DNA from 3 places in the Bacillus carboniphilus genome. Region 2 is predicted to be linked to each of the others. Evidence: predicted binding sites of a transcription regulator. Region 2 holds the regulator's gene; each other region holds the start of a gene.
What was found. Region 2 encodes Rex, which represses fermentation and respiration genes when NADH is low (regulators of the CRP and FNR family bind a similar motif). Its sites were predicted from a motif close to TTGTGAAATATTTCACAA; they were not measured.
Positions count from the first base shown of each region.

Region 1: the regulator Rex is predicted to act here: its motif matches at 1,893-1,910, upstream of pflB (formate C-acetyltransferase).
Region 3: the regulator Rex is predicted to act here: its motif matches at 7,994-8,011, upstream of ric (iron-sulfur cluster repair di-iron protein).

Region 1 is NZ_CP129013.1:3,336,668-3,347,371, forward strand. It holds gene pflB (formate C-acetyltransferase) at 1-1,808, opposite strand, end outside; gene LC087_RS17415 (MarR family winged helix-turn-helix transcriptional regulator) at 2,148-2,603, shown strand; gene LC087_RS17420 (MATE family efflux transporter) at 2,593-3,975, shown strand; gene LC087_RS17425 (lmo0954 family membrane protein) at 4,067-4,414, shown strand; gene LC087_RS17430 (PspA/IM30 family protein) at 4,576-5,208, shown strand; gene liaF (cell wall-active antibiotics response protein LiaF) at 5,341-6,033, shown strand; gene LC087_RS17440 (sensor histidine kinase) at 6,030-7,067, shown strand; gene LC087_RS17445 (response regulator transcription factor) at 7,064-7,696, shown strand; gene LC087_RS17450 (nitric oxide synthase oxygenase) at 7,749-8,831, shown strand; gene LC087_RS17455 (CAP domain-containing protein) at 8,905-9,486, shown strand; gene LC087_RS17460 (VC0807 family protein) at 9,498-10,166, opposite strand; gene LC087_RS17465 (ferritin-like domain-containing protein) at 10,263-10,704, opposite strand, start outside.
Region 2 is NZ_CP129013.1:3,016,484-3,027,187, forward strand. It holds gene tsaE (tRNA (adenosine(37)-N6)-threonylcarbamoyltransferase complex ATPase subunit type 1 TsaE) at 1-308, shown strand, start outside; gene tsaB (tRNA (adenosine(37)-N6)-threonylcarbamoyltransferase complex dimerization subunit type 1 TsaB) at 289-987, shown strand; gene rimI (ribosomal protein S18-alanine N-acetyltransferase) at 957-1,424, shown strand; gene tsaD (tRNA (adenosine(37)-N6)-threonylcarbamoyltransferase complex transferase subunit TsaD) at 1,421-2,440, shown strand; gene LC087_RS15640 (YjjG family noncanonical pyrimidine nucleotidase) at 2,695-3,384, opposite strand; gene LC087_RS15645 (Crp/Fnr family transcriptional regulator) at 3,398-4,090, opposite strand; gene LC087_RS15650 (peroxiredoxin-like family protein) at 4,252-4,893, shown strand; gene LC087_RS15655 (ABC-F family ATP-binding cassette domain-containing protein) at 4,945-6,864, opposite strand; gene LC087_RS15660 (redox-sensing transcriptional repressor Rex) at 7,183-7,821, shown strand; gene LC087_RS15665 (twin-arginine translocase TatA/TatE family subunit) at 7,883-8,062, shown strand; gene tatC (twin-arginine translocase subunit TatC) at 8,083-8,838, shown strand; gene LC087_RS15675 (CPBP family intramembrane glutamic endopeptidase) at 8,862-9,590, opposite strand; gene groES (co-chaperone GroES) at 9,855-10,139, shown strand; gene groL (chaperonin GroEL) at 10,189-10,704, shown strand, end outside.
Region 3 is NZ_CP129013.1:3,239,507-3,250,210, reverse strand. It holds gene LC087_RS16945 (hypothetical protein) at 1-133, opposite strand, end outside; gene LC087_RS16940 (Rieske 2Fe-2S domain-containing protein) at 126-605, opposite strand; gene LC087_RS16935 (4Fe-4S dicluster domain-containing protein) at 671-1,213, opposite strand; partial or broken gene LC087_RS16930 (molybdopterin oxidoreductase family protein) at 1,274-3,398, opposite strand; gene LC087_RS16925 (MFS transporter) at 3,395-4,576, opposite strand; gene LC087_RS16920 (Mrp/NBP35 family ATP-binding protein) at 4,753-5,502, shown strand; gene LC087_RS19830 (hypothetical protein) at 5,838-6,176, opposite strand; partial or broken gene LC087_RS19825 (hypothetical protein) at 6,228-6,278, opposite strand; gene LC087_RS19820 (YwiC-like family protein) at 6,256-6,555, opposite strand; gene LC087_RS16910 (TIGR04053 family radical SAM/SPASM domain-containing protein) at 6,730-7,851, shown strand; gene ric (iron-sulfur cluster repair di-iron protein) at 8,075-8,788, shown strand; gene LC087_RS16900 (FbpB family small basic protein) at 9,452-9,586, opposite strand; gene LC087_RS16895 (RNA-guided endonuclease TnpB family protein) at 10,000-10,704, opposite strand, start outside.

The DNA of each region.
Region 1 (10,704 bases), 320 kb from region 2:
TTCTTACCATAAACTACATTAGATGTGATCGTTAAGATTGACATGGTGTGTTCTGAATTACGGTATGTTTTATGTTGTTTTAGCTTTTTCATGAAACGTTCAGTTAAATCGACAGCAAGGTCATCTACTCTTGAATCGTTGTTACCGTATTTAGGAAAATCACCTTCAATTTCATAGTCAACAACAAGACCGTTTTCGTCACGAATTGTACGAACTTTTGCGTGTTTTATCGCGCTTAAAGAGTCAGCGACAACGGATAATCCAGCGATTCCAGCGGCCATTGTCCGTAAAATATCACGATCGTGAAGCGCCATTTCGATTCTTTCATAGCTATATTTATCGTGCATGTAATGAATCACATTTAATGTATTAATATATAAACTTGCTAACCAATCAAGCATATGGTCGTAACGTGCCATTACATCTTCAAACGATAAATACTCCGTTGTTATAGGTGCAAAAGGAGGTGCGACTTGCATTTTTAACTTTTCATCCATTCCACCGTTAATTGCGTATAATAAAGCTTTCGCTAAGTTTGCTCTTGCCCCAAAGAATTGCATCTGCTTACCAATCGCCATAGCACTCACACAACAAGCAATTCCATAGTCGTCACCGTATTTTTCACGCATCATATCATCATTTTCATATTGTATTGAACTTGTTTTAATTGACATTCTTGCACAATATTTCTTAAATTGATCTGGTAATTTTGTAGACCATAACACGGTTAAGTTTGGTTCAGGTGATGGACCTAAGTTATCAAGCGTGTGTAAGAAACGGAATGAGTTTTTCGTAACTAGAGAACGGCCATTTAAGTCAACACCACCGATAGACTCTGTAACCCATGTTGGATCACCACTAAATAATTCATTATATTCAGGTGTACGAGCAAACTTGACTAGACGGAGCTTCATGACAAAATGATCGACAAGTTCTTGAGCGTCTTGCTCTGTTAGATTACCTTCTTCAATATCACGATCAATGTAAATGTCCAAGAAACTTGAAACTCTGCCTAAACTCATGGCTGCCCCATTTTGTTCCTTGATTGCAGCTAAATAACCGAAGTAAAGCCATTGAAATGCTTCTTTCGCGTTAATAGCAGGTTTTGAAATATCAAATCCATAGGCTGCAGCAAGCTGTTTTAATTCTTGTAGCGCTCGAGTTTGCTCACTTAATTCTTCTCTTAAACGAATGATGTCTTCATCCATTGTGCTACTTACCGTTTCATTTAAAATTTGTTTTCTTTCTTCAATTAAGAAATCTACTCCATATAAAGCAACGCGACGATAATCACCAATGATTCTTCCACGACCGTATGCATCCGGTAACCCTGTAATAATACCTGCTTTACGAGCTAATTTCATTTCAGGTGTGTACGCATCAAAAACACCTTGGTTATGAGTTTTTCGGTATTCAGTAAAGACTTTCTTTACTTCTTCATCCAATTCAAATCCATAAGACGTACAAGCAGTGTCTGCCATACGAATACCACCGAATGGTTGCATTGAACGTTTAAATGGTTTATCTGTTTGAAAACCTACTACGGTTTCTAATTCTTTATTTAAATAACCAGGTCCATGAGAAGTAATGGTAGAGACAATCTTAGTATCCATATCGAGGACGCCGCCGTTTTCTCTTTCTTGCTTCGTTAACTCCATTACTTGATCCCACAATGATAAAGTTGCATCGGTAGGGCCAGCTAAAAAGGACTCATCTCCTTCATAACGTTTAACATTGTTTATGATGAAATCTCTCACGTTCACTTCTGTTGTCCATTTACCTTCTTTAAAGCTTCTCCATTGTTCCATTTAAAAAGCCTCCTTGAAAACTTTGCTCACAATTGAGCATATTTATTTTCTAATTTAACCATACCTGAAATACTCCGCAATCAGTTGTGATATTTATCACATATTATTTGCTGTAGAAAGGTGTTCAGAAAAAGTTCATATTTCTCTATTAGTACAGGGTTTTTCGAAGATTTTGTGTTTTATAACAATGAACTAGGAAGTAGTTTAATAGAAATTGATTGTTAGATTAATTAATTATGATAGAGTCAATTAGTTGCGTATGCAACTAAATGGTGGTAAAATAAATAGATAATTTGGTTGCGTGCGCAACTATTTTGAAAATAGATCGGAGTGAAGTACATGGACTCAATTGGTAAATGGATATCGACAATCCATCGCTATAATCATATTTATATTTCTAGACAATTTGAAACCTTAGATATCGGTATTGGTAAAGGGCAAATGATGTTTTTGCTTTTTTTATATAAAAATGATGGGGTAACTCAAGACTATATATCAAAAAAATTGTACATTGATAAAGCTACCGTTACTCGTGCTATTCAAAAACTTGAATCTGAAGGTTTTGTGAAGAGAACGGTATCTCCGGATGACAGACGACAAAACTTAGTGTATTTGACGAAAAAAGCTCGAAAAGTGGAGAAAGATATATTAAATGTATTAAGAGATGTAAATGACGTGATGTCGGAAAACTTTACCGAACAAGAAAAAGATCAGATCATTTGTTTATTAAAAAAGATGGTAAATAATATGGTTACAGAAATCCAAGAGAAGGGAGTGGAAAAAAGTGCAGAGTGAATTAAGTAAAAAATTAGGGACTGAAAATATATCAAAGCTAATGGTTAATTTATCCCTTCCTGCTTTTATAGGAATGATGGTTATGGCTTTATATAATGTCGTTGATACAATCTTTATTGCTCGAGGTGTAGGAACTTTAGGGGTAGCTGGATTAACCATTGCCTTTCCTATTCAGATGATTATGGGAGCCTTTGCTTTGGCTATGGGTGTAGGTGGTGCTGCTGTTGTTTCCATTCGTTTAGGAGAAAAGCAAGATGATAAAGCCAACGAAGTGTTTGGACATATTGTTTGGCTCGTTATTTTCTTTAGTTTGTTATTAGTCATTATTGCACTTTTATTTTTAGAACCGCTATTACGAATATTTGGAGCAACAGAAGTATTACTACCTTATGCAAGTGATTACCTATCCATTCTCCTACTAGGTTCGATCTTTTTATCCTTTGCGATGGCGACCAATAATGTTGTTCGTGCAGAAGGAAATGCAAAAATGGCTATGTCCACCATGCTTGTTTCTTCTGTAATTAATATCATTCTTGATCCTATCTTTATTTTTGGTTTGGATATGGGGATTAGTGGAGCGGCTACTGCGACAATTATTTCACAAGCATGTGCAGCCATTTGGATTTTTACTTATTTCATGAGTGGCAAAAGTTCTGTTAGCTTTACATGGATTGGGTTTATGCCGAAACTCTCCATTGTGAAAGAAATAGTGGCCATTGGTTCGTCCACTTTTGTCAGACAAATTGCGGCGAGTGTTTCAATTGTAGCTATTAACTGGATGGTTCTTTTATACGGAAGCGAGACACAAATTGCAATATATGGAATCATTAATCGTATTTTAATGTTTGGATTAATGCCGATGTTTGGCATAGTTCAAGGGATGCAACCTATTGTTGGATATAACTATGGTGCGAAGCAATATAGTCGTGTAGGGCATGCGGCAAAGCTTAGCTTTATGGTGGCTACTACGATGTCTATTGTTATTTGGATTATCGCTTTAACGTTTGCCGAGCCTTTGATTTCAATATTTACTACCGATCAACAGGTAATCAACCAAGGAGCTGAGACGTTAAGGTTGATGTTCTTACTTGCGCCGGTGATTGGTTTTCAAATGGTGTCTGGCGGATTATATCAGGCACTAGGTAAAGCAAAAATCTCGTTTGTTTTATCAATTGCTAGACAATTGTTATTTTTAATTCCAATTGTATTAGTGTTACCCCATTTTATCGGAGTAATAGGGGTTTGGCTCGCCTTTCCAATTTCTGATTTCTTTGCCTTTCTATTGTCATTGTTCATTATCACAAAGGATAGAAAAATGCTCTTTAGAACTGATGATTTGAAGGATACATCCCCTAGCTTGAGAACGTCCTAAGCCTCAAGTCTTATGGCAAAATGGAGCTCAAGCTCGTTATGGTCTTTCTTATTTCTGTGTAACATGGAGATATAAGAAAGGAGGGAGCTTGATGAAAAAAGTTGGTCTTCTCATAATAGGTGGAATCGCTACTTTTGTTTTAGTTGGTTCTATTGGACCATTAATTAGTTTAGCAATCAGTTTAGTGATTCTTTACTTTGTGACAAAAGAGTTTTTAAAAACGAACTCAATGACAGTGAAAGTAGCTTTATTTATTATCGGGCTTGTGCTAGTCAGTATAACTCTTTCTAATTTTCCAGCTTTAGTTGGCGTGTTTGTTGCCTATGTTTTATATGTTATATATAAAAAATGGAATGAAGAGAAATTAGATCATCATTCGAATGAAACAAATGATCCTTTCACAAACTTTGAAAAACAATGGGCAGAATTAAATAAATAACGCTTCTTGGCTTATTAGAGGGATGTCAACTAATCATTCCCCCATCCAATAGATAAGTTGACATGCTCTCTCAAAAAAATTTAGGAACAAATTATGTAGCTGACCTTAAAAAAGCTATTTACAAAATTCTAAATCGAAAATGGAAAAGGAGAGAGTTTAACATGACGAACATATTGACCCGTATAAAAAATTCAATTTCAGCTGATATAAATGAATTGTTAGATGAAAAGGAACAAAAAAATCCGATTGCAACACTTAATCAATATTTGAGAGAGTGTGAACAGGAAGTATTAAAAGTAAGAAACTTGGTCGAAAGACAGAATCGATTAAAAGAGGAATTTTATAAAGAGTTACAAGAAGCAAAGTATTTATTTGGAAAAAGAGAACGACAGTCAGAAGTAGCTAAAGCAGCTGGTGAAACAGACCTTTATGAATATGCGATTAAAGAGAAGCTTGAGTTAGAACATAGGACAGAATCATTAGAACGCTCATATGAAAATGCATTAATGCAGCTAAAAGAGTTGGAAGAAAAGTATCAAGACATGAACGCAAAGTTAAAAGATATGAAAATGAGAAGAATGGAACTAATGGGAAAAGAAAACTACGTTCGAGCAAACAGACGTATGGATCGTATGATGGATGACCAACAAATGTTTAAATCATTGGATCGCTTCAGCGAGATGGAATATTATATAGAAGGTTTAGGAAGGCAAATGAACGAAAAGTATGATCAACACCAGAATGACATTCGTCTAGAGCAACTAGAAAAAAAGATGGAACAGGTTGAAAAGTAAAGAAGGAAAGGACGTAGTTGCTAAAGATGACTACGTCTTTTTTGTAAATATGAAAAGCCTTCAAATTTGCTAAAATAAAGTGGTATGATTTATGTTGTGGATATCACAAGTAAAGAAAGGAGTTGAGTCGTCATGGGACCAAAGTTTTCGACAAATGCAGTCAACTGGTTTATCTTAACAGGATTACTATTCATATTTGTTGACCAGTTGTTTTTTGATCAAATCCCGATCTTTTTTTTACTTGTGGTTTCTGCTTTTATTTATTATGGACGTAAAAACTATCAAAAGACTAGAGGAAGATCACTATTTTGGATAGGGATCATATTCATTATTATTTTGATCCTTAGCACGGATCTGTTTATGATTGCGGGAATCATCATTATCATTTACATCATTATTCAATATTCACAAAGGAACAGTGAACCGAAAATAATGGATATTAATCGTTTTAAAGAATCGAAAATCGACTCCATGTTATTTCATAAAGTGAGGACGAAGAATTTATATGAATGGACAGATGTGAATATACAGGCTGGAATTGGAGATACAGAAATAAACGTTAGTAATACGGTTTTGCCAAGAGGCGAATCCATTATTTTTATTAGAAACATAATTGGGAACATCAAGATTTACGTTCCTTACGATGTCGAAGTTCATATCAATAGTTCGATTGTTTTTGGAGGGCTTAGTATTTTTGAGGAACAAGCTCAACAGCTAATGAATGAAACAATCATTTATGCGACGGAGGACTATGCAGATGCTACAAGGAAATTAAAAATTGTTACTTCCATTATCATCGGTGATGTGGAGGTAAAGAGGATATGAACCTAATTCAACGTTATTTATTCATAATGTTTACGATAATTTTTGTTATCACGATTGTTGTTGGGGTTAGTTTTTACAAAGTTTTTCTTCCTGATCATTTTTTGGTTCTTTGGGAACGAAAAGTGTTTACGCTTCCCTTTATCGTTTTTTTGTTTTTAATGATTATGATCGTAGGATTTGTTTTTTCCATTCCTATTATGTTTCATCTAAAAAATGAATTGCGAAACGTGGATTTTTCCCTGGAGAAACTTCATCATGGTTCTTATAAAAAGCATGAAAAGTATAGTGTTATTCCTGAGATAAAAAGAATTCAATTAAAATTAGATGACTTTCAATCTTATGTTATGGAACAGACAAAGCGTTCACAAAAACTTGTCAACGAAATGGTCGAAATACAGGAGAAAAGAGTTCAAAAAGTAGTAGAGGAAGAAAGACAAAGGTTAGCAAGAGAACTGCATGATTCAGTTAGCCAACAGCTTTTTGCAGCATCGATGTTAATGTCTGCATTGAATGAATCAAATCCAGGTGATAACCAAAAACAAATGAAAATGGTAGAAAAGATGATTCACCAATCTCAACTGGAAATGAGAGCCCTCCTGTTACACTTGAGACCTGTTGCTTTAAAGGGAAAGTCACTATCTGAAGGTGTTGAAGAGTTACTAAATGAATTAAAACAAAAAGTAACGATATCCATTGAATGGAAAGTGGAAAATGTTGAAATAGATTTAGGAATTGAAGATCATTTGTTTCGCATTTTACAGGAAGCTGTTTCGAATACTCTTAGGCATGCTCAGGCACAATCATTGGATGTTTTCTTAATGGAGCGGTCAGGTGTTTTAATATTAAAAGTAATAGATGATGGAGTAGGATTTGATGTACAAGAGCAAAAAACGTCTTCATATGGTTTAGGGAATATACATGAACGAGCTTTAGAAATTGGTGGTTCCTTCAAGATCGTTAGCCTACTAGGTAAAGGAACTACTGTTGAGGTGAAAGTACCCATTTTCTCAAAAAAGGAGGGCTCTGAGAAATGATTAAAGTTCTACTCATTGATGATCATGAAATGGTGCGCATTGGCGTATCCGCTTATTTATCATCTCAATCTGATATTGAAGTAGTGGGAGAAGCTTCAAATGGAAAGCAAGGCGTATTGCTTGCACTTGACTTAAAACCAGATATTATTTTAATGGATTTAGTCATGGATGAAATGGATGGAATAGAAGCGACAAAGCAAATTATCACTCAATGGCCGGAAGCGAAAATCATTATTATAACAAGTTTTTTAGATGATGATAAAGTGTACCCGGCTATAGAAGCAGGTGCCGTTAGTTATTTGTTGAAAACGTCCAAAGCGAATAGGATTGCCGATGCTATTAGGAAAACATTTCAAGGAGAAACCGTTCTTGAGCCAGAGGTAACGGGGAAAGTAATGAAAAAAATGAGAAATCCGAAAAAAACTTTTCTTTATGAAGACTTAACAGAAAGAGAAATGGAAGTCCTTCTATTAATGACGAAAGGTAAAACGAATCAAGAAATAGCCGATGAATTATTTATTGCCTTAAAAACAGTGAAGGCGCACGTTAGTAACATTTTGAGTAAATTGCAAGTTCACGACCGAACGCAAGCGGTTATTTATGCTTTTAAACATGGATTAACAGACTAGGAGAAGTCATAAATATCTTTTTTAGATCCTACAACGAGAGGTGAACCATCAAATGAAAGAAAAATTGTGGCATGAAGCTTCATCATTTATACAAACGTGTTATCAAGAGTTAGGCAAATCAATAGAACAAACAGAAAATCGTCTTAGAGAAATAAAAAAGCAAATCGACACTTCTTGCTTTTATGAACATACGGAAGAAGAACTGAGTCACGGTGCTAAAATGGCTTGGCGAAATAGTAATCGCTGTATTGGAAGATTCTTTTGGGACAAGCTTCATGTCGTTGATCAACGAAACCTAAATACGGTTGAAGACATAAAAGAGGCCCTTTTTCACCACATTGAATATGCTACGAACAAAGGAAATATTCGTCCGACAATTACCATTTTTAAGCCCAAAAAAAGTCTTAATAATCAAGTGAGAATTTGGAATCATCAACTCATTCGTTATGCAGGTTATGAAACAGAGCATGGAATTTTAGGTGATTCTTCTTCAATTTCTTTTACAAATGCATGTGAAAAACTAGGGTGGAAAGGCAATGGAACTCATTTCGATGTCTTACCCTTAGTCATTCAGTTAAATAATGAAGATCCAGTTTGGGTTCCTATACCTGAATCATTGATAGTAGAGGTACCTATTACACATCCCTTTATTGAAGGATTTCAAGACTTACACCTTAAATGGTATGCAGTACCAATGATAGCCGATATGAAGTTAGAAATAGGTGGGATTGACTATATTGCATCTCCTTTTAATGGTTGGTACATGGAAACGGAAATTGGAGCGAGAAATTTAGCGGATACAACTAGATATAATATGCTACCTAAAGTAGCTTCTATAATGGAAATTGATACACGTCTAAACACACACTTGTGGAAAGATCGAGCGCTAATTGAGTTAAACACGGCTGTTATGCATTCTTATAAGCAAGCAGGGGTAAGTATTGTGGATCATCATACAGCAGCCAATCAATTTAAACGGTTTGAGAAAAATGAAGAATCAAGTGGTCGAAAGGTAACAGGTGATTGGGTTTGGCTTATTCCTCCTGTATCACCAGCAACGACGCATATTTTTCATAAACAATATAGTAATGTGGATGTGAAACCTAATTATTATTATCAAGAAAAGCCATACTGACATCATACTTTTTAGTCTATTTGTCTAAGCTATATGTATGATGAAAAAAATAAGAAGTTTAACCGTATTGTTGGTGCTGCTTTGTTTATGGAATGGAATGGTTTATGGTCAAACTTATGATAACTATACTGTCCAAAAAGGAGATAGTTTATGGATTATTTCATTGAAATACCAGATCGGGTTAGACGAGATTATCGCTGCAAATCCGGAAATTAAAAACCCTGCTCTGATATATCCTAATCAAAAGGTGTTAGTTCCTTTGAAGACAGAAACAAAAGCGATAGAAGAGGAGGTAGTTGAATTAACAAATGCTCAGCGACAAAAAGTTGGGTTAACGAGTTATCAGCATGATTGGGAGTTGCAAAGAACAGCTCGATATAAATCTTGTGACATGAGAGATAATGGTTATTTTTCTCATCAATCTCCTGTATATGGTAGTCCATTTGAAATGATGAGTTCCTTTGGTATTTCTTATCAAACAGCAGGAGAAAATATTGCCAAGGGACAAACTTCCGCTCAACAAGTAGTGAATTCGTGGATGAACAGTAGCGGTCATAGGGCGAACATTTTAAGCCAGAAATTTACTCATATTGGGGTAGGGTATTGTAGCTCTAGTCAAGGTGGATATTGGACTCAAATGTTTATCGCTAAATAAAAACAAAACGATTACGCAGGTGATCGTTTTGTTTTTTGAAGGTCCTCTTTCACCTTTTCGATTAACTGTGGTGAGTCGTTAATGATCTTTCCAATATAAACAAATCCAATGACAGTAAAAATGGACATGATCCAATTGAAGATTTTACGAACAACAATGCCTTTGTCGAAAGCTTCTACTCCATACTCCATAATTAGCCAAGTTTTAATGGAAGCTAAAATGACCATTTTTAAAACAAAAATGAGACAAATAATGTGAAAGAGAATAAGAAGTTTTTTCTCATAATATAGCTTTTTACTAAAAAACTTATCATAGCCTTGAAGCTCAGCGAAATCAACTGCAAAATAAAGAGGGATAGGCTTATTAATTAACATAGAAAAAAGAAAGATACCACTCATACAAAAAGTGAAAATCACTTGATTCCAAAGAAGCTGCAAGGCTGACCCTGCAAGCAATTCAACAGATGTACCAATGATTAAAGTTAACAATATATAAACACCAAAAAAATTGATTTTTTTTAGTTCAAAAAAACGATAAATACTATAAAGGATTCCAGGAACGGATGATAGGATCATAGCATAATAATCACCAAGTGATTCTCGTAAAATCCCTGAATTCCACATAACTACAGGAAAGATTAGATAAAAAATAATATCATAAACAACAATGTTCTTTTTCATACAATACCCCCTTTGTAATGGTTCGTATACTAATATTATCCAATAATTAGATTATTATCAAGGGGAAAATAAAAAAGCCGAACCTTGTTCGACTTATTAAATGTTAATACCTACTTTTTTAGCGATATTTTTATTTAGAATAAAGTTATATTTATCAGCGTGCTTCTGCTCATCCGTAATGATTTCGTACAAAATATCTCGATAGTAAAAATTCTGAAAAAATGCTCTGATTTTTCGGTAATCTTCTACGGCAGATAGTTCACCAAAAAAGGCTTCTTTAATACCTGCTAAATAGCTTTTCGGTTCTTGATAGGAAGGGGATTCATTTGTTTGAACTTCTTGACCTGTTAAGTTTCTATAAATGTCTCTAAATAATTGATTATGCTTCATTTCATCATTTCGAATGGACGTAATGATGTCTTTTTCTTCAGCAGTTGGAGCAACAGATATGAGATAGTTATAAAATTGCTCATCTTTACGTTCTCCTTGAACGGCTTCTTGAATTAAGTTTGCTGCTTGTTGAACCGATTGATTCAAA
Region 2 (10,704 bases):
ATGTGAACAGTCCTACATTTACGATTATCAAAGAATATTTAGACGGGAGACTTCCTCTTTACCATATGGATGTCTATCGATTAGAAAACGGTGTAGAAGAACTAGGATTTGACGAATATTTTCATGGAGACGGAGTAACGGTGATCGAGTGGGCTCATATTATTAAGGAAGAGCTTCCTGAAGAGCGTTTACAAATTGAAATTTATCGAAAATCTGAAAATGAACGGGAGCTTGTATTTATCCCTTTAGGTGACCGATATAAGCAGATGTATAAGGAGTTTGAGGAACATGAATGTGTTGGCCATTGATACGTCCAATGAAACGTTAGGAGTTGCCATAAGTAAAGACAAAAAAATAATCGCAGAATCTATTACGACTGTAAAGAAAAATCATTCTGTCCGAGCGATGCCAACGATTGTTCAACTGTTAGCTGATTGTGATATTCATCCTAAACAGCTAGATAGGATCGTAGTTGCGAAAGGTCCAGGCTCTTATACAGGTGTTCGAATTGGAATGACGATCGCAAAAACGATGGCATGGAGCCTTAAAATCCCAATAGTAGCTGTATCTAGTCTTCAAGTAATGGCGATGAATGGACACTTTTTTAAAGGGAAATTGTCTCCATTATTAGATGCGAGAAGAGGAAATGTATATACTGGCCTTTATTCATTTAATGATCGTCTTTATGTAGAGAAAGAAGATCAAAATGTTTCACTCTCTAAGTGGTTACATGAGCTAAAAGAGGAGCAAGAGGAAAGAATTTTGTTTATAGGAAAGGATACAGTTCAATTCGAGGACGAAATTAGAAGTATTTTAGGTAATAAAGCGTTCTTTACGAATGAGGTATTACATAACGCAAGACCTTCTTCCTTATTGAAAGTATCAGAACTACAAGAGCCTGGAGAGGTTCATTCTTTGACCCCAAATTATATAAGATTAGCTGAGGCAGAGGCAAAATGGTTAGCAGAAAACAAAATGAAGAGCTGATCATCCGTTCAATGACGATACATGACATTGACTCTGTTTATGAAATTGAAAAACAGTGTTTTGCTACTCCATGGTCGAAGGAAGCGTTTTATGAGGAAGTTTCCCAAAATCGCTTCGCTCATTACTTAGTACTGGAAAAAGATCTCGAAATCATTGGTTTTTGTGGGTTATGGGTGATGTTTGATGATGCCCAAATTACCAACATCGCAATTGCTCCAGCTTATCGAGGAAATCAATTAGGAGAACAACTAATGAAAAAAGCAATGGGGATTGCATTATCATTAGGGGCTGAGCAAATGACGTTAGAAGTGCGAGTATCGAATCATGTGGCTCAATCTTTATATAAAAAGCTTGGATTTATAGGTGTTACGTTAAGGAAAAACTATTATCAAGATAATTTAGAAGATGCTTTATTAATGTGGGTGAAATTAAAATGACGAACGAAGATGTGTACATATTAGGAATTGAAACGAGTTGTGATGAAACAGCAGCAGCGATTGTAAAAAATGGGTCTGAATTAATTTCAAACGTTGTTGCATCACAAATTGAAAGTCATAAAAGATTCGGTGGTGTCGTTCCTGAAATTGCATCAAGACATCATGTTGAACAAATAACCATTGTTATGGAAGAAACGTTAGCCAAGGCAAATATGGAAATAGAACAAATAGATGCAATCGCTGTTACAGAGGGACCAGGTCTTGTTGGGGCATTGCTTGTTGGAATTAATGCCGCAAAAGCTCTTGCCTATGTTCATAGTAAACCTCTTGTAGGTGTTCATCATATAGCAGGACATATTTATGCTAATCAGTTAATAGGGAAATTATCTTTTCCGTTATTATCGTTAGTGGTTTCTGGAGGGCATACGGAGCTCATCTACATGAAGGAGCATGGACATTTTCAAGTTATCGGTGAAACTAGAGATGATGCAGCTGGCGAGGCTTATGATAAAGTGGCAAGGACATTAGGTCTTCCTTACCCAGGAGGACCTCATATCGATAAGTTAGCTCAATTAGGAAGCCCAACTATAGACTTACCAAGAGCTTGGTTAGAGAAAGACTCTTATGACTTTAGCTTTAGTGGTTTAAAATCGGCAGTTATTAACACCGTCCACAATGCAAAGCAAAAAGGAATTGAAATTTCAAAAGAAGATTTAGCAGCAAGTTTTCAAGAGAGCGTGATTGATGTACTTGTAACAAAAACGAAGCAAGCAGCAGAAGAACTAGAAGTAGAACAAGTGTTGTTAGCGGGAGGAGTCGCTGCAAACAAAGGACTTCGAGCTGCCCTACAAGAGGTATTTGTGGACAATGGTAAGCTTGAACTAATGATTCCACCTCTTCACTTATGTACAGACAACGCTGCCATGATTGCAGCAGCTGGATACATTTCTTTTCAACAAGGAAAATACGGTGATATGTCGATGAATGCTCATCCTGGTTTGTCAATTGAGGGGTGAGAGTGTCAAAGCGGGTAGCCTTGAAAGAGGTTATCCTTTTTTTATCCACAAAAATACTCACACCTAAAATTAAAATGTGAGTAATCTAAAAAGAACCTGGTACAATAAGCTTTAAAAAATTTATTAGTGATGTTGATAATTTCTACTTATCTTGTGGATAAAGTGGATAAGTTAAAAATTATGAGGAAAACAAAGCCCTTTACTTGTGGATAAAAAAGAAGAGTAAAAGTTATCCACATAAGTTGGTAACTCCATTATTCATTTAGTATAAAATGAATATCTTCAAGACTCTGTATTTCATAGGTTGGGATAATATCAGTATGATTTGTTTGTTTTTGTGGATTAAACCAACAAGTATCTATACCAACAAGGTTTCCTCCCTTCATATCAGAACTTAAAGAATCTCCAATAATTAAAGTTTGTTTGCTTGAGAAATGGGGAATTCGTTTAAATACATAGTCAAAGAATTCCTTCATCGGTTTTTGATACCCCGTATCCTCAGAAACAAAAACCGCTTTAAAAAATTCATGGAGTCCTGAGGAATGTAGTCGCTTGAATTGTGTTTTTGAAACACCATTGGTGACTATATATAAATCATAGTTATTATGAAGCCTTGAAACGGTGTCTAGGGCACCGTTTATCAAATGATTTCCTTGTTCTAAATAACTACAATAAATTTGTTCAAAATATGCGCCATCAACCTTTTGGTTAAACTGATCAAACAATATAGAAAATCGTGTGTTAACTACTTCATCTCTGCTCGTTTCCCCTCTTTCAAATGACTGCCATAATTTTCGATTAATTTTTTGATATTCTGTTTCAATTTCATTTGTTAGGAGAAAATTTTGGCTCTGGAACAATAGTTGTAATGCGGCTTTTTCAGATGCGTGGAAATCAAGTAACGTATGGTCTATGTCAAATAAAAGCGTTTGATATTTCTTCACTACAGCTCCTCCTTCATTCATAAATATTATAGTTTGCGAGTTCTTTTAACCTTTTCTGATCCTTAATGATGATGGAGTCTTTTGACCGTTCAATGACACCTTCTTGAGTCATATTTAGAAGGACTCTATTTAAGTGTCGATAGCTTGTACCGATTAAATTAGCCGTGTCTTTTAAGTAAGAAGTACTTATTTGACCATGTAAACTAGAGGAGTCAACTGAAACTGATAATAAGTAACTGGCTAATCGTACTTCGACTGGATAGAGCATATTCAGGCTCATAGATTGTGATTTGATATAAAATTTTCTTGTGACAATCTCTAATAAAAATTGTAGAAATGGCGTAAAATCATCTGCGTATTTTCGAAGCCACTCATGCTTTATTCCAATCATATGGACAGGAGACATCGCTTCTACTGTATTTAGTAGGGATTTTTTTTGAACATATTCAATATCACCGATGACCTCTAATGGCTGTTTAAAAGAGAGAATAAGTGCTTTTCCTTCTAAGGAAGTGTTGTACACTTTTACTTTACCCTTTACCAAAATAAACATATATTCTGCCTGATCACCTTGTGAACAAATAAAGTCACCTTGTTCAAAGGTGTAAAGGGATAAATGAGGGAATGTTTTTTCGTTAAATATATGGTTAATTTCATAATGATTTAGATAGTGATTTAGTTGATTACGGTCATTTACTTCTCTCATACTTAACGTCCTTTCTAGCAAGTGGTTATTTCCTTTTATTAAAGTATAGCTTGGAATGATTGGAAAGGACATATGTCCTTTAAGACATATTATTTGCTCATTTTTCCAAGAAGGTGTTAGCATTTTAATAAGATTTATTAAAAATTGGGAGGTTAAAATTCATGACCTTACTCGAAGATATAAAGAGTTTCAAGGAAAAATTTAAACAAAATGCTCCTCAAGAGAAGCAGGAACTGATGAAAAGAGCGACAGAAGAATTAGAAAAGTCTGGGGTGGCCAAAGGATTAAAAGAGGGAGAGAGAATTCCCCGTTTTCAATTATCTGACGCGACAGGAAGAATGGTTTCAATTGATGAAGAACTTTCAAAAGGTCCTATGATTCTTACCTTTTATCGTGGTGGATGGTGTCCATATTGTAACTTAGAATTAAGGGCTTATCAAAAAGAACTCCAATCAATTAATAATGCAGGTATTCAATTAGTTGCGATTAGTCCTCAAACTCCTGATGCTTCACTGTCTACAAAAGAAAAGAATGAATTAGCGTTTACTGTTTTGAGTGATGAAGGGAATGAAGTAGCCAACCAATTTAATTTAGTTTTTCAAATGCCTGACTATTTAGTAGAAGTGTATAAAGAATCTGGGCTAGATGTCCCTGCTCATAATGGAAATGATAACTGGGAGCTTCCTAAACCCGCAACCTTTGTGGTCGATCAGTCTGGAAAGATCGTGTATGCAGAGGTTCATTCTGATTATACTGTTCGTGTTGAACCTTTAAAAGTAGTGGAATTAGCCAAAAATATATAAAATGAAAAAAGCTGTATCTCTTTAGGTGAGGTACAGCTTTTCAAATTCTTTCTATTCTTCTACGAGGGTTTCCCATTCTTCTAGAAGGTTCAATAATTGGCTATTTAAATCATTGTTTTCTTCCGTGAGTTGTTGTAAGAGTTCATGATCTTGAGCATTGTTAGGATCGTGTAGTTTCGTTTCAATCGAATTAATATTTTGCTCGATTTTCTCCATTGTTTGCTCAATCTCTTCGATTCTTCTTTTTCTTTGTCTCGCTTGTTTTTTGAGTTCTTTTTCCTCTTCAAACGAGCGGTTAGACTTGTCTTTATCTGTTGTATTGATTTTAGCTTTGTTGTTTTCTAACTCTTTTAGTTCCATCTGTTCGGCCTTTTTTGTTAAGAAATAATCATAGTCTCCTAAATATTCAGTTAAGCTATTTTGACTAAGTTCAAAAACTTTAGAACCGATTCGGTTAATAAAATAACGGTCATGGGAAACAAATAAAATCGTACCAGGATAATCAATAAGTGCATTCTCTAATACTTCTTTACTATCTAAATCTAGGTGGTTGGTCGGTTCGTCTAAAATTAGAAAGTTCGCTTTCTGCATCATCAGTTTAGAAAGAGCTAAGCGGGCTTTTTCACCACCACTTAAGGTAGAAACCGATTTAAGAACATCATCACCTGTAAATAAGAAGTTCCCTAAAATGGTGCGGACATCTTTTTCAGAAGTGAGAGGGAACTCATCCCAGAGCTCATTTAAAACCCTTTTGTTAGATGTTAAGTTTGCTTGTTCCTGATCATAGTAGCCAATGGAAACATTTTTTCCGTATTCAAGCTCGCCTGTTTGGAGTGATAATTTTTTTATAATGGTCTTTAATAATGTGGATTTACCAACACCGTTTGGTCCCACAAGAGCAATGCTATCTCCTCTTGACACATGGAACGAAACATTTTCAAAAATAGGTAGGTCCTCATAAGCAAAAGCAAGTTTTTCTCCTTTAAGAACATCATTTCCACTAGGGCGATCGATGGTGAAAGAAAAATGAGCAGATTTTTCATCCCCTTGAGGTCGATCTAATAGTTCCATTTTCTCTAACTGCTTCCGCCTACTCTGAGCTCTTTTTGTTGTTGACGCTCTAGCTAAATTTTTCTGAATAAATTCTTTTAAGGAAGCAACTTCATCCTGTTGTTTTTCATATAGTTTTAAATCTTTTTCATAATCTGCCGCTTTTTGGTCAAGATAGTCACTATAATTGCCATGGTATTTTTTCGATCTTGTTCTAGAAAGCTCATAAACAAGGTTGACGACTTTATCTAAAAAGTAGCGATCATGAGAGACGATCAAAAGGGCACCGTGATACGTTTGTAAGTATTGCTCAAGCCACGTGAGCGTTTCAATATCAAGATGGTTGGTCGGTTCGTCTAAAATTAATAAATCAGGCTTAATTAATAATAATTTTGCTAAAGCTAGTCTCGTTTTTTGACCCCCACTTAATGTAGAAATGGACGTTTCATAGTCAAAGCTTCCGAAACCTAATCCATGCAGGACTGAACGAATATCCGCTTCATATTGGTAACCACCTTGATCGCTAAATTCATGTTGTAGTTGGTCGTATTTTTTTAAAATCGATTGAAACTGTTGCGAGCTTGGGTCAACTTCTGCCATTTGCATTTCTAAATCACGCATTTGTTGCTCTGTCTCTTTTAAATAAGAAAAAATCAACTCCATCTCATCCCATATTGTAAGGGAAGAAGAAAGGCCACTATTTTGTTCTAAGTAACCAATTGAAACCTCTTTTGGTTTAATAATTTCACCAGAATCATAGCTGAGTTTACTAGCGATAATTTTGAGTAAGGTTGATTTTCCTGCCCCGTTTCGGCCGACAATGGCTACGCGATCGCCACTTTTTACTTCTAATTTTATATTGGATAAGATAACGTCTGCTCCAAATGATTTGGCTAGATCGTTTACTTGTAGTAGTATCATCTATTTCACCTCAAGTAGTATTACTCCAAGTGTAGCTTATTATTTGCACGAGAGGCAACCGTTTAACGGATCTATACATTTTCTTTAACCACTATAATAGCTTACTAAACGCAATAAACGGACAAAAAGTTGTAACAATTAACAACCAAGACAACTTACTTAAAATAGTGTATAGTCAAGGTATATAGTTTTTGTTTAAGATAGTACAAAAAAGTGAATTATGTATGATAAAATAACAGTGATAAAAGTAAATAGGAGGAAGCAGTTAGGTGGTTGTTCGGAAGTTTTTCCTCCTAGATATGAATGTGGGGGAAAAAAGTGTATATTGATCAATCCAAAATACCACAAGCAACAGCAAAGCGCCTTCCACTTTATTATCGATTTTTGAAAAATATCCATGCTTCAGGTAAGCAACGAGTATCTTCTAAAGAGCTTAGTGAAGCAGTAAAGGTAGATTCTGCGACGATAAGACGAGATTTCTCATATTTTGGTGCTTTAGGGAAAAAAGGTTATGGATACAATGTTAACTATTTGTTATCTTTCTTTAGAAAAACGCTTGATCAAGATGAACTAACAAAAGTAACCTTAATTGGTGTTGGAAACTTAGGTACAGCTTTCTTGCATTATAACTTTATAAAAAATAACAACACTCAAATTACACTTGCCTATGACATAGATAAAGATAAAGTGGGTAAAGTTGTTGGGGATGTTCCTATTTTTAATTTAGATGAATTAGAAGAAAGTTTACCGGAAGATGTAACCGCTGCGATTTTAACTGTTCCATCTCAAGTGGCTCAATCTATTACAGATCGTTTAATTTCAAAAGGAATTAAAGGGATACTTAACTTTACGCCAGCAAGGTTGACTGTACCGGAACACATTCGTGTTCATCATATTGATTTGGCGGTTGAATTACAGTCATTGGTTTATTTTATGAAACATTATCCTATAGAATAGGAAAGATTCAAGCATCATAAGACATTATTACAAATATTTTGAAAAAAAGGGGGCAGAAATGATGGGTCCAGGTATGGGGAGTATTCTAGTTATTGGATTAATTGCATTATTAATTTTTGGACCGAAAAAATTACCGGAGCTAGGAAAAGCGGCTGGTAATACGTTGAGAGAGTTCAAAAATGCAACAAAAGGCTTGGCTGACGATGACAGCGAAACAAATACAAATAAAGAAACAAAATAGAAAGATAGGATGGAGCTCATATGAACGAACGAGAGATGTCGGTCCTTGAGCATATTGAAGAACTAAGAAGACGGCTAGTTATAGTAGTCGTTTTCTTTTTAATTGCTTTTATAGGTGGCTTTTTTTTAGCAAAACCGATGATTCTTTATTTACAACAAACGGATGAAGCAAAACAATTAACGCTGAATGCATTTAGACTGACCGATCCATTGTTTGTGTATTTACAATTTGCCATCATCATTGCGTTTGTTATTATTTTTCCAGTTATTTTATATCAATTATGGGCCTTTATTAGCCCAGGTTTATATAAGAAGGAACAACGAGTGACGTTAGGCTATATTCCAATTGCCATTTTGTTATTTTTGTCAGGTATTTCCTTTTCTTATTTTATTTTGTTTCCGTTTATCATTGATTTTATGATCAATATTTCAAACAATTTAGATGTTCAACAAACGATAGGCTTAAACGAATATTTCACTTTTTTATGGCAGTTGACCTTGCCTTTTGGAATTTTATTTCAGTTACCTGTTGTGATTATGTTTTTAACGAGATTAGGAATTATTACTCCGCAATTTTTAACGGTGTCACGTAAATATGCTTACTTTGTGCTCTTAGTGGTGGCAACTTTAATTACACCACCTGAGTTAATGTCTCATCTTTTAGTGACAGTGCCTTTGTTATTACTATATGAATTCAGTATTGTGATCTCTCGATTTACTTACAGGCGAACGTTAAAAAAGCAAGCTGACGAGGAAGAAAAAGAAAAAAGCCGCTAATTATAAAGCGGCTTTTTTGTCGATTAAAATAAAGAAGAAATAAAATTGCTCACTATCTCATCCAACAGAGGTTTATAAAATAGTTGAATAGCAACGACAAATGTATTCATTAAAACATGAGCCATGATTGGTACAATAATACGTTTCGTCTGATAGTATAAGAAGGCAAATGTGAAGCCCATTGCTGTATAAATTAAGGTGTGCTCTAGATCACCATGAACCACTGAGAATAATAATGAGCTGATCAGAGCAGCTATGATGAAATTACTCTTAGAGTAAATCACACCAAAAAGGATTTTTCTAAAAATGATTTCTTCAAGAATTGGACCTATAATTGATGTAACGAGGATGAGTACCGGTATTTGCTGAATAAATGAGGTAATCATCTCTGTATTTTCAGATCCAGGCTCGATATTAAAAATGTACATTTCAATCGATGCGGCAATTCCTTGCGCAATTAAAGCAATAAAGACTCCAGAAATAATCCAAGAGATTGAAATAGGTATTGACACTGGTTTTCCGATCAGTTCATTTCTTTGATATCGTTCATGCCATAACAGACAGATGGTAATCCCCAAACATACGATAAAGCTGCCAATTAACCAGTAAAAGGAGGCGTATAGAATAGCATTTTCAGTGCTTTCAATATGTTCACCTATACCGAACTGAAAATATAATAAAAATCCACCTGGGCCAGCTGATAATTGAGCAATAATGTATGTGAGGACAATAAACCAATATTGTTTTTTCAATAGATGTAACTCCTTTTGACAGAATAAAATGCATATTATAAAACACATTTTATCATAACTTAAGCCCTATGAGTGGCTGTAAAACTTGCTATATTTTATTGAGTGTTTTCAGTATTAGCATGAAAAAATTTGTCGAAGATTTTTTTATGCTTGATACTTGAAATTGTGAACCTAATTATATATTATATTAATTGTGTTAGCACTCAACAAAAGAGAGTGCTAATAAATAAGATCTTACATATTTATTTGAGGAGGTAGTTTCACTTGTTAAAGCCATTAGGTGATCGCGTAGTTATTGAGCTTGTTGAAACAGAAGAAAAAACAGCAAGCGGAATTGTGTTACCCGATTCTGCTAAAGAAAAACCTCAAGAGGGTAAAGTAGTAGCAGTAGGTACAGGTCGTGTTTTAGACAATGGTGAGCGTGTAGCTCTTGATGTAGTAGTAGGTGACCGTATCATCTTCTCAAAATATTCAGGTACTGAAGTGAAGTATGAAGGTACGGAATACTTAGTTTTACGTGAAAGTGACATTTTAGCTGTTATTGGTTAAGAATAGCTTTAGTTAAATAAATATAATCATTTGAGGAGGTTTCAGTACGATGGCAAAAGATATTAAATTTAGTGAAGACGCTCGTCGTTCCATGTTACGTGGTGTGGATACGTTAGCAGATGCAGTAAAAGTAACGCTTGGACCAAAAGGACGTAATGTGGTTCTAGAGAAAAAGTTTGGTTCTCCTTTAATTACTAACGATGGTGTGACAATTGCAAAGGAAATCGAACTTGAAGATGCATTTGAAAACATGGGAGCAAAACTTGTTGCTGAAGTAGCAAGTAAAACAAACGATGTTGCTGGTGACGGAACTACTACAGCAACCGTTCTAGCTCAAGCTATGATTCGTGAAGGATTAAAGAACGTTACTTCAGGTGCAAACCCTGTAGGTGTTCGTAAAGGGATTGAAAAAGCAGTTGAAACAGCTGTTAAAGAGTTAAAAACAATTTCTAAGCCTATTGAAGGTAAAGAATCAATCGCTCAAGTTGCTTCTATTTCTGCTGCTGATGAAGAAGTAGGTCAATTAATTGCTGAAGCTATGGAGCGTGTAGGTAACGATGGTGTT
Region 3 (10,704 bases), 220 kb from region 2:
CAACTCCGATTGCTGAAAAAATCCACACTTGTGTATATTCTTCACCATAATATGATTCAACTGTCCACTGTAGCATAACGACATTAACCGCTAATGAAATAAAAATGAGTATCCAATATATTTTCTTATCCATGGCGAACTTTCCTTCCAATTGCGTAGACGTTCCCATCTTGAACTTCCAGCTCAATTAAAGGTAACTCCCGTTGAGGTGGCCCTGCCATAGGTTGACCACTTGATAAATTAAAATACCCTTTATGGCAAGGACATACTAACGTTTCTTCTTCCTTTTCATAAAATACTGGACATTGTAAATGGGTACACTTACTATTATAGGCTTTTAATTCACCGTCTTTTGTATGAATTAAAATTGCTGGTTCACTTTCATCAGGGTAGTTAAAATTCACACTACTGTTTTTCTTAACTTCTGCCAATTTACATATAAATGTTCGATCACCCTTCTCTCCCTTTATCTGGAAGGCTAATGTCGAAAATGGAAGAGTAGCTAATCCAAGAGTGACAGATGCTCCTACAGCTGATTTCAAAAAGCTGCGGCGGTTAAACTTTAAATCATCAGCTCTACTTAAATTATCGATAAGATTGATCATATTCTCATCAGATTTTTTTTTTATTCGATTGATTCTCCTTTGTCATGATTTTTCATCCTTTCGACTTAATCTGTGTAAACACCAAAGAATTCAGGAACATAATCCCATTTATTACCTTCTTGCGGTTTCTTCCCCTCTACTAAGTTCATTTGTGTTCTTCTTCTTCGAAGTTGTTGCATTTCATCAAAATCGATAAAACGAATCGCATCACTTGGACAAACGGACGCACACATAGGCGCAATATCGTGTTTTGAACGGTCATAACACATATCACACTTATACATTTTGTTTTCTTCAAAGTCGAACTTAGGAATACCGAATGGACAGCCAAACGTACAATTACGACAGCCGATACATTTTTCCTCCATTGCTGATAATACAACGCCATCATCTGTTATTTGAATCGCATTAGCAGGACAAACTCTAGCACATGCCGGGTCTTTACATTGCATACATAACATTGGATACGTTTGACGACTTTCAGTAAAATCGACATATTCCACATAATTACGTTCTTTTGCATCATGGTCACCACATTCCCTACAAGCAGCTTGGCAAGCACGACATCCTATACAACGTTCAAACTCTAAATACATGATTTTATTCATGACCCTTACTCCTTTCTGAATTTATTTAACCACCTCAAAGTTGCTTTCTAAAAAAAGTTACTATACTTTTTCCATCTTCAAGGAACAAACTTTAAACTCGGGCATCCTTGAAGTAGGATCTAAACAATCACTCGTTAGTTGATTTACAGCCAGCTCTTTTCCCCAATGGTATGGTACAAAAACAGTATCTTTTCTGATCGCTTTGGTGATTTTCGTTTTAACGGTCATATTCGATCTTGGCGTTATAAGTTTGACAAGATCTCCATCTCCAAGACGATATTCATTAGCTAATACAGGATGGATCTCTGCCACTGGCTCAGGATATTGTTCCATTAGAAAATCGATTCGTCTTGTTTGATTTCCCGATAAATAATGAAACACAACTCGCCCTGTCGTTAAAAACAATGGATATTCTTTTGTTGGAGGTTCTCCAGCATCTTTCCATTCCACAGCAGCAAGATTCGCCTTTCCATCTGGTGTGGCAAAAGAGTCTTTGAACATGGTCGGCGTTCCTGGGTGATTTTCACTTGGACACGGCCAAAACACCCCATCTTCTTTTTCAATACGCTCCCACGTAATACCAGAATAGTCCGCTTTTCCACCTTTTGAAGCGATCCGAAATTCCTCAAAGATCTCGCCAGCATTTTTATAAGGGAAATGCTTCCCTTTCCCCATTCTTTCAGCTATTAAACTCATAATTTCCCAATCTGTCTTACTTTCCCCTATCGGCTCACTTACCTTACGTATGCGTATAACACGTCCTTCTAAATTAGTGGTTGTTCCTTCATCTTCTGCCCAGCTTGTAGCAGGAAGAACGACATCAGCAAATTGGGCAGTTTCCGATAAGAAAAAGTCACTAACAACTAAGAAATCTAATTTTTTAAACCCTGACCATATGTACTCTAAATTTGGAGCTGAAACAGCAGGGTTACTACAAATAACATGCATACCTCTAATTGTGCCTTTTTGAATTTCAGCAAACATCTCATAAGCAGACACACCTGGCTTCGGCATTTCACTTGGGTCAATTCCCCAAACTTTAGATATATAGTTTACTGCCTCCGGATCGGTCAACTTTCGATAACCAGGAAGTAAGTCCGATTTCTGTCCGTGTTCACGCCCCCCTTGACCATTCCCTTGTCCAGTGAACGTTGCCACTCCAGAAGCGTACTTCCCAATTTGACCTCTCAATAACGCCATACTTGTATAAAGTCTTACATTCACTACACCTTTAGATTGTTGCTCAACCCCTCTAGCGAACATAACCACTGACTTTTTCGACATACCATATATATGGGCGGCCTTAATAATTTTTTCAGGCCTTACTCCTGTAATGGAAGCCGTGTATTCAGGTGTAAAAGGTTCTACTGTTTCTTTCAGTTCTTCAAAATTGTTACAACGATTTAATACATAATCGTAGTCTACATATCCTTCTTTAATAAGAAGATGCAACATTCCATTTGCTAAAGCTGAATCAGACCCAGGTTTAATATCAAGATGAACATCTGCCACTCTTGCCGTAGGTGTTTCTCTCGGGTCTACAACAATCATTTTTGCCCCTTTATCTTTTGCCTTCCATAACCACTGAATGGAGGTAGGATGGCATTCGGCCGTATTGGAACCTGCTATAAAAAAGCAATCTGTATGTTCTAATTCTGGCCAGCTTAGGGTAGATCCCCCTGTCCAAACCTAACGTTTGAATAAATCCACCGGCAGCAGAGCTCATACAAAAGCGACCGTTGTAATCAATAAAACGTGTCCCAAGTGCTACTCGTGCATATTTCCCAACAAGATAACACTTCTCATTCGTCATCGACACGCCTCCAAAAACAGATAGAGAATCTTTTCCATGTTCTTTTTGAAGTCGTTTGAAGTTTTTCTCAATAAGAGTTAATGCTTCCTCCCACGTAGATTCAACGAATTCCCCATTTTTCTTAATTAGTGGTTTCGTTATTCGGTCCTTATGGTCAATGGTTTGATAAGCCGTCACTCCTTTCGGACACATTTTTCCCATTGTTACAGGCCAATCATATCGTGGTTCAACCCCTACCACTTTTCCAGACTTTTCATTGACTCGAATATGCATACCGCACTGCATACCGCAATAACAGCAATGAGTTGTAATTAGTTTTTCCCCTGGTTTATGAAGGTTTTTCACTCCTGGTTTGGTCATAAATTCACTCATTGTTTTTCTCCCCCCACCTGTTTATATTTATCTATTTGCTCTTTAACTTCATCTGAGAAATCATAATATTCATCCCTTCTTTCTGCACTAAACCCTGATAGGTGGATTCCATTCATGGTTGAGATTGGGTTTAATTTCTCCTCACTACCATCCTCCATGTTAAGCTGCTTTAATACCCGAATCCGCCTCCGACAACTTGGACAATAGTCCGATAAGAAACTGCCATCTGAAAGTTGCAGATCAATCTTTTGTTCTTTTAAAATTGCTTGAACATCTAAAACTTGGTCATCTGAGCTATACGGTGTATTGCAACGTTTACAAGGCTTCGTATCAATTTTCCACTCTTCTTGATAGTTCAAAGGAACTGCTGTAGCTAAAGGTCTCACTGGAAAATGGAACAACTTCCCAAAAGGGAAATAAATTAATAAGATTACCACTGTCACTTGATGAATGAGGGTTAAGTAGTGATGCATATAGCCATCTAGCAATGCATACGATACCGTTAATAAAAGGCCTGTAACTGTAACAGATAACAATAAATAAAGTGGAAACAAATCAAATTCTGCCCGTTGTGTTACTTTCACATCCTCGTTTTTAATTCTTCTAGCTAGAGCCATACAAACACCGATTAATACCATGATTGCTGTTATATTCAAACCGTTGTAGACTAATTCTGCAAATAAACCGTCTGCATTCATTTGGAAGGTTTTAAAACCAAATAAGACAAGTGCATATGTTTGTGAATTAACCATATCAAAACGCATCCAACCAAACGTTAATCCAAACGTGATAATAAATGAACCAATACACCCCCAAGCAATTAAGATATGCTGTACACCACGGTAAACCCCTCTTTTAAATATGAATTTTTGGAGAATGATATTATCGAATGCGGTTTTAAGTATAGACCGGATATTTCTTTTCTTACGCTCCCTGTTCTTTAAATTTCCCATACTCCTTTTGATTACTTGTTGTGTCGCTGGTCTAACTAGCCAAGCACTCATTCTAATGGTTAAGCCAATAGCAAAAATTATAGACGAGATAAAATATCCCATTAAGGCAAAATCAAACTGGAGAAACCTTTCTGTACTTATCCACACTGTAAATAACAAAAACAGGACGACAAAAAATGCAATTTTACTCGTTTTTGAATAAAAAGATTGGTCAAATAGCTTCATATAGTAAGCACCTCCTGTGATATTTTTAACACCTTACCGACTCATTGTTTGATAGTTTCAATTTAGATTTTCATATTCATTTAGTTTTATTTTAAGTGTAGACATTTCACTACCCTGTGAAGTAAATCACATGTTTTTAACACTCTTGGGATCAATTAGAAGAAGGAGGTGCAAAAATGCTTACAGGAACAATCATTGCGGTTACAAGTGGAAAAGGTGGAGTCGGAAAGTCAACAGTTGCCGCTAACCTAGCGATCGCTCTTGCTAGACAAGGTAAACAAGTTGCTTTAATCGACTTAGATATATATGGATTTAGCATCCCTAAAATATTAGATATCGAGAATCGTTTAAAAACGATTAATGGAAAAATCATTCCCATTGAATCTCATGGGGTAAAAGTGATAAGCATGGGGTTTCTTATCAAAAATAATGAACCTGTTGTCTGGAGAGGACCGATGCTTGGAAAAATGGTCGAGCATTTTTCCAAAGATGTCATGTGGGGAGAATTAGATTACTGTATCCTTGATATGCCGCCTGGAACAGGAGATGTGGCACTTGATCTGCACCATTATATTCCTGAAAGTAAGGAACTAATTGTCACTACCCCTCATCAAACCGCCTCGTTTGTTGCAGAAAGGGCCGGCGTTATGGCGATTAAATCTAAACATGAAATAGTTGGTGTTATTGAAAATATGTCCTATTTTCAACCAAAAGACAGTGATCAAAAATATTACTTGTTTGGTGAAGGTGGAAGCGAGGAAGTCGCAAAATCCTTACAATCTGTTGTAATTGCGAAGTTACCTATTGAGGAAGCTTCTAATAATCGTGCAACAACGGCAATCTATCAGGAAGGATCAATATTGTTTGATCATTATAATCAATTAGCACAGGTGATCAATGAGCGGGTTCACTCACAGAAAGGGTAAGAAAGGTTTTGTCTGAAAAGTAACTTTTTAGAAAAAACCTTCATAAAAATAAAGCTTCTTCGCTAATTACACTGTAAAAAAAGTGCTTAGCTCTAAACATCTGAAATTAACTCAATTAATAAAGCGGTGTATTCTTCCTTACAGAGCTTGTTTTTCAACTTGTAACAGGTGGAAAATACTGAGCAATCAATTGAACTCATTCCCTTGTCTGCCTTTAAAAATTCTAAATGGCGAAGAGCCAAAATAAAACCCAAAAATGCTGTTATATCGACATTTTTGGGTTTTTAATTTGCTAACATTCACTATGAACATGGACTTTCTGGACAGACCGTTTCTCATAAAACCATAATCAATGTGATAAGAACGAAAACAGAATTAAAAATTTCACTAACGCCTATTTGAATAACCGATAGTTTTTTTCCATATAAAAAGACTGCCCGAAATACACTTGGAATAAATGGAATCACAACTAAATAGCTCGGAACAAATATCAACAAAATGATAACAAGGCCGATATGATACCCCCAAGAATACCCTTTAAATTGCTTATTGTTTTTTTCTCGAATCATCGACTTAACAAAAAACGTACTGCCTAAAAAAAATAAAAATGGAAAAAGGATAACAAGGTATGAATCTGTATTAAAAGAACCCGTTCCTAAATAATGACTAGCCAACCCTCCCATACAAAATACAAGAATGGCTACTATATCATTTATAAAGGCTCGATCTTTTTTCTTTTTCGAAAAATAAGTATTAATAAGGAAGAAAGGAATCATAGCAAAACCAAAAAAAAATCATTTTCCAATTAAAAATGACAACTATAATTAGAAAAAGAAGAGCGAGTGCTCCATAAGTGATCGCCCATTTCCTATAAAACTCTTTTTTCTTTCCCTTTGTCAACATGAGCAAAGGATAGCTAGCCAAATACAAGAAAAGCCAACCTAAAAAAAGTGGAACATGTACCCATGTAAAAGAGCTCAATGCCATTCCTAGTACAAACGGAACAATTAACATTGCCCATGCACCGTGCTGTTTAGGAATAAAAGGTTTCATTGAATTCACCATCTTTCTATCATCATTACATTTAGTATAAAAAAACAACCTGTGATATTATGTGATGTAATTCACACACCTAATTATCATAATCAGGTAATCTTATTACAGATTACATCTCTCCTTTTTCTTGAGATGTTCATTTTTTAACGTCATTTACAAGGACTGATCAAGATGTTCAATCGAGACTACAATAAAAACCCTTTCATCGTGATTTGGGAGCTCACGCGTGCTTGTGAGTTACATTGCCTTCATTGCCGAGCAGAAGCACAATATCATAGACATCCTTTAGAACTAACCTTTGAGGAAGGTAAGAAATTAATTGATTCTATCTATGAAATGGACAATCCTCTTCTTGTTTTTACTGGTGGTGATCCATTAATGCGCCCAGATGTTTTTGAAATCGCATCTTATGCCATTAAAAAGGGGATACGTGTTTCTATGACGCCTAGTGCTACTCCCAATGTCACAAAGGAAGCCATTGAAAAAGCAAAAAAAATTGGATTATCCCGTTGGGCATTTAGCCTTGACGGACCAACCGCCTCCATCCATGACCATTTTCGTGGAACTTCAGGCTCATTTGATTTAACGATGCAAAGCATTCAGCATATTCATGACCTTGAGTTACCACTACAAATTAATACTGTTGTCTCACGCTACAATTTGGATCAACTCGAGGAAATGGTTAAACTAGTCGAAAAGTTAAACTGTGTGTTGTGGAGTGTATTTTTCCTTGTTCCTACTGGAAGAGGAAAAGAGTCAGATATGATTTCCGCTGTAGAGCATGAAAAAGTATTCAGATGGCTATATGAAGTCAGTAAGAGGGTTCCTTTTGATATTAAAACAACAGCCGCTCAACATTATAGAAGAGTCGTTATTTCTGAAAAATTAAAAGAAAAACAGCAAAATCAAACCATTCGCTATTTAGATGCTTTAAAAGAAGGAGCAACAGGTAGTATTGATGGACTTGGGCGTGCTCCAAAAGGCGTTAATGATGGAAATGGATTTGTTTTTATTTCTCATATAGGTGATGTATATCCAAGTGGCCTTCTACCTATAAAAACAGGGAATATAAGAAAAACTCCGCTACATACTATCTATCGAGAATCTCCTATTTTCAAACAATTAAGAGACCCTAATTTACTTAAAGGCAAGTGTGGAGAGTGTGAGTTTAGATTTGTTTGTGGTGGTTCACGCTCACGTGCCTATGCTCTTACAGGCGATTACCTTGAAAGCGAACCTGCATGTGTTTATATACCAAAAAGCTTAAGGAATAAAGAAAACAAAACCAATTGAATAACTCTAAAAAAATACAAAGGCTTTCGAAGGCGGATTAGCCTGAAACAAACGTAAAACTCTTACTATTCCCTTCTGGAATCAAATTTTGTGTAAAAAGATGATTGAAAAGATTATAAAAGCCTTTTCGAGTAACAATAACATGTGACTTTTTTCACAAGTAAGTGTATTTAAATTTGATACAGTATTAATGAATGAGAGAAATTAACTAGGAGGAATTATGATGAGCCAAACTTTTTCCGAATCTACCATAGTTGCCGATATAGTCAAAACATTCCCTAAAGCAAGTGATTTATTGAAATCCTATAGAATAGATTTTTGTTGCGGTGGTAACCGCCCTATTATTGAAGCCATCCAAGAAAGAGGATTAGATAAAAACGAAGTTCTTGAAAAATTGAACGCTAGCTATGAGAATCATTTAAAACAAGATGATCAATCATTCGATTGGAACAGTGCCCCTTCTTCTGAAATAATAGATTTAATTATTCAGAAGCATCATGAATACTTAAGGGAAGAGCTTCCACAACTAAGTCCATATATCACAAAAGTCAATCGCGTCCATGGACCACAGCAACCTCACCTTACAGCTATGCATGACTTATTTTTTGAGTTAAAAGCAGAATTACTAGATCATATCGTAAAAGAAGAAAAGACAGATTTTCCTCTTCTCCTTCAATATGAAGAAAATCCTTCAGATGAAAATAGAGCAAAACTTATGGAGGTACTTGATAAATTAGAAGAAGAACATGAACATGCAGGTTCAATCCTTAAACAATTAAGAGAAGTAACTTCTGACTACACACCACCAGAAGGAGCATGCGGAACTTATCGATTGGTATATCGAAGATTAGAAGCACTAGAAGATGATCTTTTTCAACATATTCATAGAGAAAACAATATTCTATTTAATAGAGTGCAAAAAGCGATTAACTCTTAATCGTTTTTTAAAGGATATCCTTCGTCATTTAAGGATATCCTCTGCCATTCATTCTTGTTATTTTGAAAAAGACTTTAAACGTGCGTGTTCAAAAAGTAGGGAAAAAAGGACGCTGAATAGAAAAGCTGAAACCCTTTGTTCACGCTAGGGCGAGCATAAGGCGGGGAGAAAAGAAAGATGTTCTTTATCTTTTGTTCTCACTGACTTATGACCTCGAGGGTGTAAGGGTTGAAGCTAGACAAGAACGAGGCGGTGTAGCTTTGAGCACTCACAGTGTACGTTCTTGGTACATGAGGAGCGGAAAAGCAAACCAACAAAGTTATTCAACCGACATTTTTTAGGACTTTTTGAACAACCTCTTAACGTATTAGTTTTCCCTTTCTATTTCCTTCAAAACCTCCATCCACTCACAGAGTAACTCTGAACGACCGTAACAATACTATTCTGAAATCGAGGTGGATTTTTCTTTTCCTCACTTATGACGGACATATAAAAAGCGTCTGCAACAACAATCAATGTACATACAATAAACATTATTCGTAAATGTCTTTTCAATCAAAATCGTTTCTCCTTATGATAAATTCATATGAAAGAGATCGATTTTTTTACACTCGCCTTCGTCCTTTCCAGTCAATTAGTAAGAAATATCATTTTACTTCTAACTCACCCATTAGTTCCGGTTTCCACATACTTTTCGTCTATACGTTGTTCAATTTTCTCTAGCTTCTCCTTATCTTGTAATAATTCTTCTTTGTTTTGCTTCATTAGTTCTTCTAACGATACTTTTACTTTTCTCATAAATCTCTCATCTCCTTATTATTATCATAAACCCCTATCTATTCTCCTCTTAGTAAACGTCAAAATAAAAAACCTCTACCAAGTTAATTGGTAAAGGTTTCAAATACAGAAAAGACCCTCACCATCAGGTAAAGGTCTTGCTAACAATGGTTAAATTGCCAACAAAGCCGAGAGTCAAACGCTCTGTAATGACGACTTTGCTGTAAAAGCTACTCCCCTTTAGGAGAAAAAATATAAAGTTTAATGAGTTAAATTTATATTATTTTTAATAGGCTGTCAAGGATTTTATTTTAGAGAAGTGAACTACATACCACCTACGCTAGCGATTAGAGGTGGATGCTTCCTAGGTACATAAACATAATGGTCTCTAATGGACTAGGCGATCCCTCGTGAACCAAGAGTTCTTGTTTCCTTTATGTAAGCTTTCGAATACCCTCGTTTTTGATATTGATAGAGGCATTCCAATCTCGATCGGATGAGAATCCACAATGACAATCGAAAACTCGGTCAGAAAGCGTCAATTCTTCTTTGATTTGACCGCAATTTGAGCACGTTTTTGAAGAAGGAAACCATTTATCAATCTTGATTAGTTTCTTTCCTTGTTCTTTTAACTTGTACTCTAAATAGGATGTGAACCTCCCCCAGGCATTATCAGCTACACTTTTACCAAACTTCAATGCTTGAGACATCCCTTTCATATTGAGGTCTTCAATAATGACGCAATCGTATTGGTTTGCGAGTCTATAAGACTGTTTATGAAGAAAGTCTTTTCTTTGGTTGGCGATTTTCTCATGAATTTTCGCTACTTTTAAGCGCTGTTGATGCCAACGAGAAGAGCCTTTTGTTCGTCTAGCTAATATGCGGCTTTCTTTGGCTAGCTTCTCTACCATTTGACGATAAAAACGAGGGTAATTGGCTTTCTTACCTGTTTCACTATCGACAAATAAGCCATTCATCACAAAGTCTAGACCAATCAATAAATGAGCTGGTTGTTCTACAATTTTCTTTTCATATTCAGTCAAGATGGACACAAAAAACTTCCCTGTTTTAGTCATGGAGATCGTACACGCTTTTATCTTATGTCCATCAGGTATTGGGCGATGCTGTTTGATTTTTAT